2 regions of the Fusibacter sp. QWL-12 genome follow, and region 2 is predicted to be linked to the other one. Evidence: predicted binding sites of a transcription regulator. Region 2 holds the regulator's gene; the other holds the start of a gene.

Region 1 (6,052 bases), 930 kb from region 2:
TTCTCCCATTTCAATTGCTTTAGAAGTACCGACACCATGTGAGGCAGTTCCGATACCGACGCCTACGGCAATTTTATCTAAGAATGGAAACCATTTAGGAAATAGTGGGGCAACGAGTGCACCTAAAATCCCTGTAATAATAACCATGACAATTGTGATGACAGGATTGCCGCCATTGATCTCAACAAGAGAGAGTGCCATAGGTGTCGTTATAGATTTTGGCACCATAGAACGAACCATTATTTCATCAAGTCCTAACCATTTTCCCATTAAAAGAATGGAGAAGAATGAGGTTAATACCCCACATGTGATGCCAATCAAAAGGCTAATAAAGTGACTTTTAATAATTTTTCTTTGGCGATAAAGCATCAGTCCAAGAGCGACGGTTAATGGTCCTAAGAAGTAATGAATACCATCGCCGCCAATTTTATAATGTGCATAGGGAATGTTCGCTAATTTTAGAAAAGCAATAATAATGATGACTGCAATTAAAATAGGATTTGCAAGGACACTTTTCGTTTTGTTTTTGATCCAAATTCCGATGCTGTAGGCAATGATACTGATCAGTATTCCAAAAGCGGGCGTTTGCGTGATTTCAGAAAACATAATTACCCCCTTCTCTTAATTAGAAAATGTGTGACAAACATCGTGACAAAAAGTGTCAAAAGTGTTGATACGACAGAAATAAAAAACAGTTTCAAAAGAATTGATGAAGACATACCAGTTAGCGCCAATATTCCTACACTTGCTGGTACAAAAAAGAAAGAGATATTATTTAAAAGTAAATCACTTGTCTCTTTAATATGATGTTCCTTAATGAGTCCTGTAGTTAACGCAAGTGCAAAGAGAACCATGCCCATTATTGCAGAAGGAATTTTTACGATTCCGCTGATTAAGTGGCTTAATAAATCGCCAGCAATCCAAAATGCCATGATGATACCCAGTTGATTAATTAATTTCATAATTGCCTCTTTTTCTATTTTATCTAGGTTTAATCATAAGCCAAACCATCTATTTGCGCAAGTCTATTGGCTAATTGAAAAACCTCCCCTTTGTAAATTTCTTAAGGCTTAATTGTCCTTAGAATATTACTATGGGAGGTTTTTATTATGTTTCAATTACTGCATTGAGCTATTATTTTTAGCGATTAAATCAACTTCAACATTAGTTTTTGACTTCTTTCGATAAATAAAGTCATTGCCTCCGGTGAGAGAGGTGAGTGACTGATCATAGCTAAGTCGTAAAGCTGTTGACAAATCATTTCTTTTAAAGCTTCATCTGTGATGCTGTCATCTTGTAGGTGCTTCACAAGCGGATGCTTTTGATTGAGGATTAGGGTTGTTTCTGTCTTGAACATATTAGGATCTAATCCTTGCATGCCGTACATACGCATCATATCTTGCATCCTTCTTGACTCTTCAGATAGAACTACCATAGAAGCAATAGAGTCAGACTTCATGTTTTCAAGCTTTAGCTTCATATTTTCTAAATGAAGCGATTTTTCAAAAAGGGTTTTCAAAGCTTCTTGTCTTTCTTCTTTATTCTCATCTTCTGTTTCGCTCGTTTCCGTTAAATGCTCGTTTAAATCGGCATCAATTCTTGAGAAGCTAACGCCTTCGCGTTTGCTTTCTAGCATAGAAATAAAGGCGGAATCAATTCCATGAGATAGAATAACTGCATCTAGGTCATGATCTTTAAACAGTTTGATATATTGTGCTTGCTGTATTGGATCGGACACATAAAAGACTTTATTTTCATGTTTTTCCTTGATGCTTTCCAGGTATTCGTCTAACGTTTTAAATGTGTTATCTAGCGTCTTATAAAGATAAATATCTTTAACCAAATCGTAAAATTTCTCATCTTTTAGGCCACCAAATTTTATGAAAGGACTAATGTCTTCCCAAAATCCTTCAAATGTTTCTTTTTCAGTTTTATATAAGCCGACAAGTTTATCAGCGACCTTTTTACTAATGTAATTTGAAATCTTCTTTACGAAACCGTCGTTTTGTAAGAAGCTTCTAGAAACGTTTAACGGTAAGTCTGGGCAATCAATGACACCTTTAAGAAGTAGTAAAAACTCAGGTATAACTTCCTTGATATTATCTGCAACAAATACTTGAGAATTATACAGTTTAATTTGACCTTCGATGGTATCAAACTCGGTATTTAATTTTGGAAAATAGAGGATCCCTTTAAGATTGAAAGGATAGTCCATATTTAAATGAATCCAGAATAATGGTTCTTTAAAATCGTTAAAGGTATTTCTATAAAATGCTTTGTAGTCGTCGTCAGTACACTCAGATGGTGATTTGGCATATAGGGGTTGCGTTGTGTTGAGCGCTTGAGGTTCTTCGATGATGACATTACCATCTTTATCTTTTTCAGGTTCTTTGCCTACTACGGTTAAGAATATTTCATAAGGCATAAATGAACAGTATTTTTTTATGGTACTTTTAAGTGTGTATTCATTTAAGAAACTGAGGCCTTCTTCACCAACGTAAAGTGTAATTTCAGTACCTCTATCTTGACGTGTTCCCGCTTCGAGTTCAAACTCAGTGCCGCCATCGCATCTCCATAGAGCAGGCTTTGCACCCTCTTTATAGGATAATGTATGAATTTCCACACGTTCTGCTACCATAAATGCAGAGTAGAAACCTAAACCGAAATGACCTATAATCTGATCTTTGTCTGATTTGTCTTTATACTGTGCTATAAAATCTTCAGCACCAGAAAAAGCGATTTGATTGATGTATTTTTTTATTTCTTCATCCGTCATACCAATCCCATTATCTGAGAATGTAATCGTTTTTGCAGCTTCATCTAAAATGACATCGATTTTATAGTTAGCAGACGTCGAAAGGCTAATCTCATTCATTGAAGCAAGCTGCTTTAGCTTAGTAATCGCATCACTTGCATTAGAAATTAACTCTCTTACAAAAATATCGTGATCAGAATAGAGCCACTTCTTAATAATCGGAAAAATATTTTCACTGTGTATGGAAAGAGAACCTTTTTCTTTTGACATATTACTCACTCCTTTGTAAACTAAATAAACTTTCCAAATTAATGATAAAACGCTCATATAAAAATGTCAATACAATTTTAGCACTCGATAGAAAAGAGTGCTAATAAATGTGGCAACTATTTTTTTTATTAATTTAATGATATAATTGTTATGGTATAAATAGTTTGGGAATAAATATAATATTGACACAACATCAACTTGATGAAAGGGGAATTTATATGAGAGTTAGGGCAATAATGACACCAGTAAAGGAATTGACTGTTTTAAAGCCATCTGATTCAGCTAAGAAGGCGATTGAATTAATTGAGGAAAATGGTTTTTTATCTTTGCCAGTAACAGAAAGTAAAAAGTTTATTGGCTTTTTATCCAAACAATTCATTTATGATATGTTTTTTAAATCAGATCAATCCGATTTACATGCTTTTTTAGAAAAACCAGTATCTGATTTTATTCATAATAAGGTAGCACCAGTAACACCAGATTTACTAATTGAAGAAGCTGCTGAAATCTTTTTCAAAGATAAACTACGCTTTATTCCTGTCGTTGGAGATGGAGAAGAGTTTTTAGGCATCGTTACACAAAATGCTTTATTTGGAATACTTACTAAGATTTATGGCCTTCACGATCCGAAAATTTCGATTCTTACAGATGATTTCAAAGGTGTATTAACTAAGATTGCTGAAACGATTTCAAAAAATGGCGGCAATATTACAAATATCGCATTGTTGGATACTGAAGTTATGGGCATCCAAGAGATTTCAATCCGTTTAGAAGGAGCTGATATCGATAAAATTGTGAAAAAACTTGAAGAAAAAGGTTTCAAAGTAAGAGAGTATATGAAATAAACTTGTTTGTTTATGCCAATATAATCCAGATATGAAGCAAGAAATTGGTATCGTATAATTAAATAACAGTGAGACGTAATAAATCGAGAAGTTTTAAATCTAATTGTGGTAGATTTTCAACTTCTCTTTTTTTAGCCACAATCTCGATTGCGGTAAAATCTGAAGACTCGATGCCTGAAGATATGTATTATTCATATTTGTTTTATGTATCTATCAGCATTAAGAGTGATAGCGAGACGAGATTGGTATACATAAAACAACAAAATAACTAATGTGAATATTGATAAAAAATAACAATATTATATAGGACTTTAGACTCATTATTTATTGTGTGTATGGATATTTTGACTCAGTGATGTATAATGAAATAGTAGTGATTTTACGAGGTGAGGAATTGGGTAAAGTATTTAAGTCCTATATGAGCGTATTAACTGTATCAGCAGCTATCTTGTTTGCAATTGCTTTATCAAGAGATTTATTTACCGTTGACGTGAGCTATCTAATCGTTTTAATAGCTTTGATTTTTGCAGAAGTAGGATACATAAGTTACGGTGGATCTAACAAGGCAACAATCACGATGCCAATCGTGACATTCGCATTGGTACGACACGAATTAGTAATGGTTTACATCGCCATTATCATATACAACTTGATTTATCGATTGATTTCAGTTTTTAGAGATAATGCAAATGAACGTATTTTTAATATAAAACTACTCTATGGGATTACTTCTCATATTGTACTAGCGGCATTTACCGCATATATTTTACGATTTTTGTCATTTGAACTAACCGTCATCACTGCGGTTTTAATATGGAGTATGTTTTATGGGCTTGTCATCCTTAACGTTTTAATGACCACAACCGCTATCTATCACAGCGGGGATAAAAGTGCCTATCGTTTTTTTAACCCACTGGCATACTTTCAATTGGTAACTTATTATACAATTGCATTTGTCGTTATATATTTACTGTCAAATGCGTATAATGAAGTTGGCCTAGCAATTGCGTTAATATCTATTTTGTACACACAAACTAGTATGTTGATGAAAAGTAGCTCAAAAGCAATTAATGATCTCTTGATTTTTGATCGTATGACTGGCGCATACAATCGCGCTTACTTTGAAGATCAAATTGCATCACACTTGTTTCGAAAGCAGCCATTCACGTTAACTTTTATCGATTTAGATGATTTTAAGCATGTGAATGATTTATATGGTCATATGACAGGGGATAAGTTGCTGGCGGATTTTGTAGCCATATTAAAAAACATGATTGGACCTGATGAACTTTTGTTCAGATATGGTGGAGATGAGTTCTGTGTCTTTTCACCAGGGAAAGATAAAATGAAGCATTTGAAAAAAGATTTAGACGATTTGATTTTCGTCTATAAGCTGGAAAACTCAGATCAGATGATTCATTATAAGATTTCCTCAGGGGAGTACTTTTATGCTGGCTATGAGACTGTCAACTACAGTGAAGTTATTCATGAGGTCGATCAGCACATGTACTTCAAAAAGAAAAAGAAGAAGATAGAATAGAAATTCTTAATGAGTTTCAAAAAATAAAGAGAGTTCAGTTGCTTTAAACTGAACTCTCTTTTTTTAAAGCCACAAACTCGCTTGTGGTAATATCTTAACGCATTATCGGTTTTCTAAACGACGCGCTGCAAAAAAACCAAGGAAGCAGTAACCAGCCAAAACGATGCCAACATTGGTTAGCCATTTGACCACAAAGGTGGTAAAGAATTCAATTGGCATGAGCATAATCAGTCGATCGGTTCTTGGATCTAGTAGCCAGAGGTCATTTGTAAAGAAAATTTCGTGAAACTTAGTAAATGCCCAGTCAAAATCCACAAAATAGAGTGCATAAAGTCCTGCTAAGGTAAAAATAGTTAGGAAAAAGCTAAGCTTAAAGGGCTTTAAAATCATCTGGAAAAAGGCGCGGTTATTTTCTTTGTTTTGCCACCAAAGTATGAAAAATCCGATGAGCATTAAAAGGTTCATCCCGATTAAAAACTGTCTGCCAAGTGAGACGAGTTTCTGAATATCAGAGAGATGAATGATCTCTTTATCATTATAGAACTGTGTGCTCACACCATTTACAGGAACCTGTAGTGTGACATCGCCACTTCCGTTATCGATATAAGCAACCAGTGCATGTGTGACTTCTTCTAAGCTTGT
Region 2 (6,052 bases):
CCACCTACTAAGATAACTTGCTCGATATCACTAGGATTTAAACCTGCATCTTTTAACGCTTTTTTAGATGGTTCCATGGTCATATCTACTAAATGTTTTGTTAATTGTTCAAACTTAGCTCTCGTAAGATCTAAATTCATATGAAGTGGACCTTCAGCAGTTGCAGTGATAAATGGTAAGTTGATGTTAGTAGATTGTGTACTTGAAAGCTCTTTTTTAGCTTTTTCAGCAGCTTCTTTAAGTCTTTGAAGTGCCATTTTATCTTGTCTTAAATCAACGCCGTGTTCTGCTTTGAAAGTTTCAGCCAAGTGATCCATTACAACTTTATCAAAGTCATCGCCACCTAAATGATTGTTACCATTTGTTGCTAATACTTCAAACACGCCATCACCGATTTCAAGGATAGATACGTCGAATGTACCACCACCTAAGTCAAATACCATGATTTTGTGTTGTTTATCCGTTTTATCAAGACCGTATGATAATGAAGCCGCTGTTGGCTCATTGATAATTCTTTTTACTTCAAGACCAGCAATTTTACCAGCATCTTTTGTAGCTTGTCTTTGAGCATCTGTAAAGTAAGCAGGAACAGTGATTACTGCTTCAGTTACAGTTTCACCAAGGTAGCTTTCAGCATCTGCTTTTAATTTTTGAAGAATCATCGCTGAAATTTCTTGTGGTGTATATGTTTTGTCATCGATTTTTACTTTGTGGTCCGTACCCATTTCTCTTTTGATAGAGATGATGGTACGATCTGGGTTTGTGATTGCTTGTCTTTTAGCAGTTTCACCAACTAATCTTTCGCCATTTTTTGTAAATGCAACTACAGATGGCGTTGTTCTATTACCTTCTGCATTAGGGATTACAACTGCCTCTCCACCTTCTAATACTGATACACATGAGTTTGTTGTACCTAAGTCGATACCAATTATTTTAGCCATATATTTTATCCTCCTTATTTTTTAAATTAATGTGATACCTTAACCATACTTGGTCGAATCACTTTATCGTTAAGTTCATACCCATCTTGGAAAACCTCTGTTACATGGTCTTCTTTACCATCTTCAGCTTCAACCGTCATAACTGCGTGATGCTTAATTGGATCAAAAGGCATTCCCAACGCTTCAATTTTTTTAACACCATTTCTGTCAAAGAATTCATCAAGTGATTTTTTTATCATGATGATGCCATCTAAAACCTTACTATCCATGTTTTCAGCTGCACTTGCTTGAAGTGCTCTTTCAAAGTTATCCATAATAGGAAGCATCTCAATCATGAGTTTTTCTGTTCCAAATTTAAAGATATCACTTTTTTCTTTTTCAACACGTTTACGATAGTTCTGAAACTCAGCATTTAATCTTAAATACTTATCGTTTAATTGTCCTATTTCTTCCTGCAATTTTGCTAGCTCATCCACTCCTGTTTCTTCTGTAACCTCTGGAGTTGCTTCAGCAGCCTCGTCTTTTACGACCTCTTCTTCATGACTTTTCTTTTTGCTCATTTCATCATCTACCTTTTTTTTACTCATTTTCTTGCCTGCCATAAGTTCCTCCAACTAGTCTTATAAGTATATTCCTGAAAAAACATCTGACAAAGTGTTACTAATATAATTAACCGTTGATACCACTGAACCGTAATCCATACGTTTAGGTCCTAGGATAAGTATCTTGCCGGCATTATTACCATCAACGTGATAAGAAGATGCGACGATACTACAGTCGTCAAGTGCATCAATCCCAATTTCATTCCCAATTTTAATCGAAAGCTTATTTTCAGGTAATTCATCTAAAAGCTCAACCAATTGGCTTTCATTTTTTAAATACTCAAATATTGATTTTGCTTTTTCTGTATCTGAAAATTCATAGGTGGATAATAAATGGGAAACGCCATCTACATAAAGCTCAGTACCATTTAATCCCTTAAGTGCATCTCTCAAAATCGGTATCAAGTAATCAACGATACCACCAAAAGCGGCTAATTTTTCTTTGATCTTAGAAATAGCTCTTACATCGATATTTTCGATGGTTTCACCACTTAAGTGATCGACCATAGTATCTGAAATTCGATCTAGAATGTACTGCTCTGTATTGGTTAAAGCCAACTGAATGTTCTTTACAATCCCTGTATCTGTAACTAAAATCAATAGAACCTTTGAATCAGAAACCTTTACAAGCTTAAGATTCGCTAATTTACATTTATTAAATTTAGGAATCGAAACAATTGCAACTAATTTAGTAAACTCAGAAAGTAATTTAACCGCTTGTTTCGCGATATCACTTGCCTCAATAATTCTATTGAGCAATAGAGATTGTATTACTTCCTTTTCTCTTATCGAAATGCTGTTTTCCCTAACGAGATAATCAACATACAATCGATAACCTAAATCTGAAGGAATTCTACCTGCAGAAGTATGTGGCTGCAATAGATAACCGAGCTCCTCTAGGTCTGCCATTTCATTTCTAATCGTTGCAGAACTTATACCGAGAGGGTATTTCTTAGAAATTGTTCTTGAGCCCACAGGCTGTGCCGTATCAATAAAGTCACTTATAATGGCTTCAAGTATTTTTAACTGTCTATCAGATAACATTGACTCACCTGCCTTTTGTTAGCACTCAATATTACCGAGTGCTAATTCTATATTTACTTTACAGCAGCACCTTTTATCTGTCAAGTGACTTTTTTTCATTTTAAACTCTATTTACACTCTATTCACAAATGAAGAAGCCTGTATTCTCAATGGGTATAAGATAACCCTTGAAATACAGGCTGAAATGGTACCTTTATCTATATAACCTTTAAATAAGGTCAACTAGTCCATAAACTTCAAAAATACGAGATTTGAAAGATCTCTTCCTTTAGCTGTTAAGGATAAGTGCGTCTCTGTTTCGGATACCAACTCATATCCTTTAAGCTCATGCAAAGCAACTGCATACCGATCTTTAAAATCAATATTGTAGGCCTCATTAATTTTTTCAAATGATATGCCCTCATTTAGCCTTAAACCGAGAATAATGGTTTCGAAAAGCTCTTCTTTCTCATCTAAAAGGGACTCTTCGGTATATTTGGGCTGCATGACTTGCCACTGCTCTATATAACTCGACATTACCGACGAATTTGCAAATCTTTTATGTCCAACTTTTGAATGCGATGAAAGTCCCAGTCCTAAATAAGGTTTGTTTTTCCAATAGGTTAGGTTGTGCTTGGATTCATATCCTGGTACTGAGAAATTGCTGATTTCGTATTGCATTAAACCTATGCTTGCAAGCTCACTTTCTAAAGTATGATACATCTCTCTTTCAACTTCATCATCAGGAAGTTCAACTTTTCCATTAACATATTTTTCATATAAAGGTGTCCCCTCTTCTAATTTCAAAGAGTAAGCAGAGACATGCTTAGGAGAAAGCGTTTTAACCAGTTCAACTGCCTTTTTTATGTCCTCAATGGATTGGTCAGGAAGACCAAACATTAGATCTAAGCTGATATTATCAATGCCAGATCGTTTAATTGCTTCATATGATGTAAGAAAGTCGTTGGTTGAATGAATTCTACCAATTTGCTTCAGTAAAACATCATTGGTCGTCTGAAGGCCCATAGAAATGCGGTTAATGCCTGATGCCGTATAATAATTGAGTTTTTCCTCAGTTAATGTACCAGGGTTTACTTCAAGTGTAATTTCAACATCAGTTGTAAAAGTAGTAACATTTCTTAATTGCTTTAAAACCCGACTGATATAGATACCATCGACGATACTAGGTGTACCACCACCAAAATAGACAGAACCAATTTCATATTTTTGAATCTCTTCTTTATAAAACTCAATCTCATTTGATAAAGCGGTGAAATACGCTTCAATACCATTGTTAATTTCAAATTCAGCGACTCGATGGGATACAAAGTCACAGTAGGCACATTTGCTTGCACAAAATGGAATATGGATGTAAATACCTAATCTTTCTTTCATATGCCCTCCTTAATTGATAGGGATAAAAAGAGCAATCCGAAGATTGCTCCAATAGCGCGTGAAAAAATAATGCTTTCTAATTTTCTTCGAATTTGAGAACAGACAAGAATGCTTGCTGTGGTACTTCAACATTACCCAGCTGTCTCATTTTCTTTTTACCCTCTTTTTGCTTTTCTAGTAGTTTTTTCTTACGGGAAATATCACCACCGTAGCATTTTGCGAGAACGTCTTTTCTAAGTGCACTGATGGTCTCTCTTGCAATGACCTTATTACCGACTGCTGCTTGAATTGGAATTAAGAACATTTGTCTTGGAATGACTTCCTTAAGTCTCTCACAGATTACTCGACCTCTAGATTCAGCCTTCGATCTATGAACGATCATACAGAAGGCATCGATCATCTCTTTATTTAATAAAACATCTAGTTTAACAAGATCTGATTCACGATATTCTAAGAACTCGTAATCAAGTGAGCCGTAACCACGTGTTTTTGATTTTAATGCATCGAAGAAATCGTAAATAACTTCATTGAGTGGTAACTCATAATGAAGCACAACTCTTTTTGGATCTAGATAATCCATATGGATCATTTCTCCACGTCTGTTTTGACAAAGCTCCATGATATTACCAACATACTCATTTGGTACAATGATATTTGCTTTTACAATTGGCTCTTCCATCGTTTTAATCTCAGTGACAGCAGGTAAATTGGTAGGGTTTTGAATCATTAAAACTTCACCATCCGTCTTTGTTACGCGATAAATAACACTTGGCGCCGTCGCAATAATATCCAAATCAAACTCACGATCAATTCTCTGTTCAATGATCTCAAGGTGTAAAAGCCCTAAGAAACCGCATCTAAAACCAAAACCAAGTGCAACAGAGGTCTCAGGTTCGAATGAGAGTGCCGCATCATTTAACTGTAGCTTTTCAAGTGCATCCCTAATTTCGTCGTAGCTTTGGCCTTCAGCAGGATATATACCACAGTAAACCATAGGCGTTGCCTTTTTATAGCCAGGTAATGCCGTTTCAGTTTTTCGATCGCTAAAAGTAATCGTATCTCCGACACGACAGTCTTTAACATTTTTAATACTTGCGGTAATATAGCCTACATCTCCTGCTTTAAGAACATCTACAGGATATGGGCCTGGAACACTGATACCCACTTCAACAACTTCAAACTTTTTACCAGTTGCCATCATTAGGATTTTGTCACCCTTTTTAACAGAGCCTTCTACGATACGGACATATGCAACCGCACCTTTATAGCTATCATAGTATGAGTCAAAGATGAGCGCCTTTAATGGTGCTTCTTCGTCTCCCTCTGGTGCTGGAATATCAGTGATGATTTTTTCAAGTACATCTTCGATATTTAAGCCTTCTTTTGCTGAAACGCGAGGTGCATCTTCAGCGATGATGCCGATAACATCTTCAATTTCTTGAATAACTTCTTCTGGTCTTGAACTCGGTAAATCTATTTTGTTAAGAACAGGAACTATGGTTAAGCCTTGTTCATCTGCTAAGTGCACATTCGCCAATGTTTGTGCCTCAACGCCTTGTGTCGCATCAACAACTAAGATTGCCCCTTCACATGCTGCTAATGATCTTGATACCTCATACGTAAAATCCACGTGTCCTGGGGTGTCGATGAGATTTAAAAGGTACTCATGACCATCCTTTGCTTTGTAAACCAGACGTGTGCTGTTTAACTTTATTGTGATGCCACGTTCTCTTTCAAGATCCATGCTATCAAGGATTTGATCCTTCATTTCACGTTGTGTTAAAAGTCCTGTTTTTTCAATCAATCTATCCGCCAATGTCGATTTACCATGATCGATATGTGCGATAATGGAGAAATTTCTAATATACTTTTGTCTTTCACTTGACATTTAATATGCCTCCTTATACTATGAAGCTAGATTTATAGTCTCTTCTTTCGAAGTTATAAACGGTTGACTAGCTTATAAATTATACCATAGTCACTGACGACACTCAAATAATTCTATCAAGCCAAATAAAAAACTTGCATAGAACCGCTTGAAGTGATAAAATAAGTCTGTTGAAAAATTCTGGGGAGGTGAAAGAATGGCAA

The links. The regulator HrcA, encoded in region 2, represses chaperone genes, less so after heat shock. The targets are predictions, from matches to a motif close to TGTTAGCACTCNNNNNNNNNGAGTGCTAACA.
Region 1: htpG (molecular chaperone HtpG) is a predicted target of HrcA. The motif match lies at 3,101-3,131, and genes of this name have one in related genera.

Annotation. Positions count from the first base shown of each region.
Region 1 is NZ_CM178745.1:2,647,538-2,653,589, forward strand. Features, by position in the region: gene AC4PID_RS12760 (LrgB family protein) at 1-606, opposite strand, end outside; gene AC4PID_RS12765 (CidA/LrgA family protein) at 609-962, opposite strand; gene htpG (molecular chaperone HtpG) at 1,148-3,025, opposite strand; gene AC4PID_RS12775 (CBS domain-containing protein) at 3,244-3,870, shown strand; gene AC4PID_RS12780 (GGDEF domain-containing protein) at 4,265-5,410, shown strand; gene AC4PID_RS12785 (TIGR01906 family membrane protein) at 5,513-6,052, opposite strand, start outside.
Region 2 is NZ_CM178745.1:3,577,858-3,583,909, reverse strand. Features, by position in the region: gene dnaK (molecular chaperone DnaK) at 1-941, opposite strand, end outside; gene grpE (nucleotide exchange factor GrpE) at 968-1,543, opposite strand; gene hrcA (heat-inducible transcriptional repressor HrcA) at 1,562-2,587, opposite strand; gene hemW (radical SAM family heme chaperone HemW) at 2,810-3,961, opposite strand; gene lepA (translation elongation factor 4) at 4,038-5,849, opposite strand; gene rpsT (30S ribosomal protein S20) at 6,046-6,052, shown strand, end outside.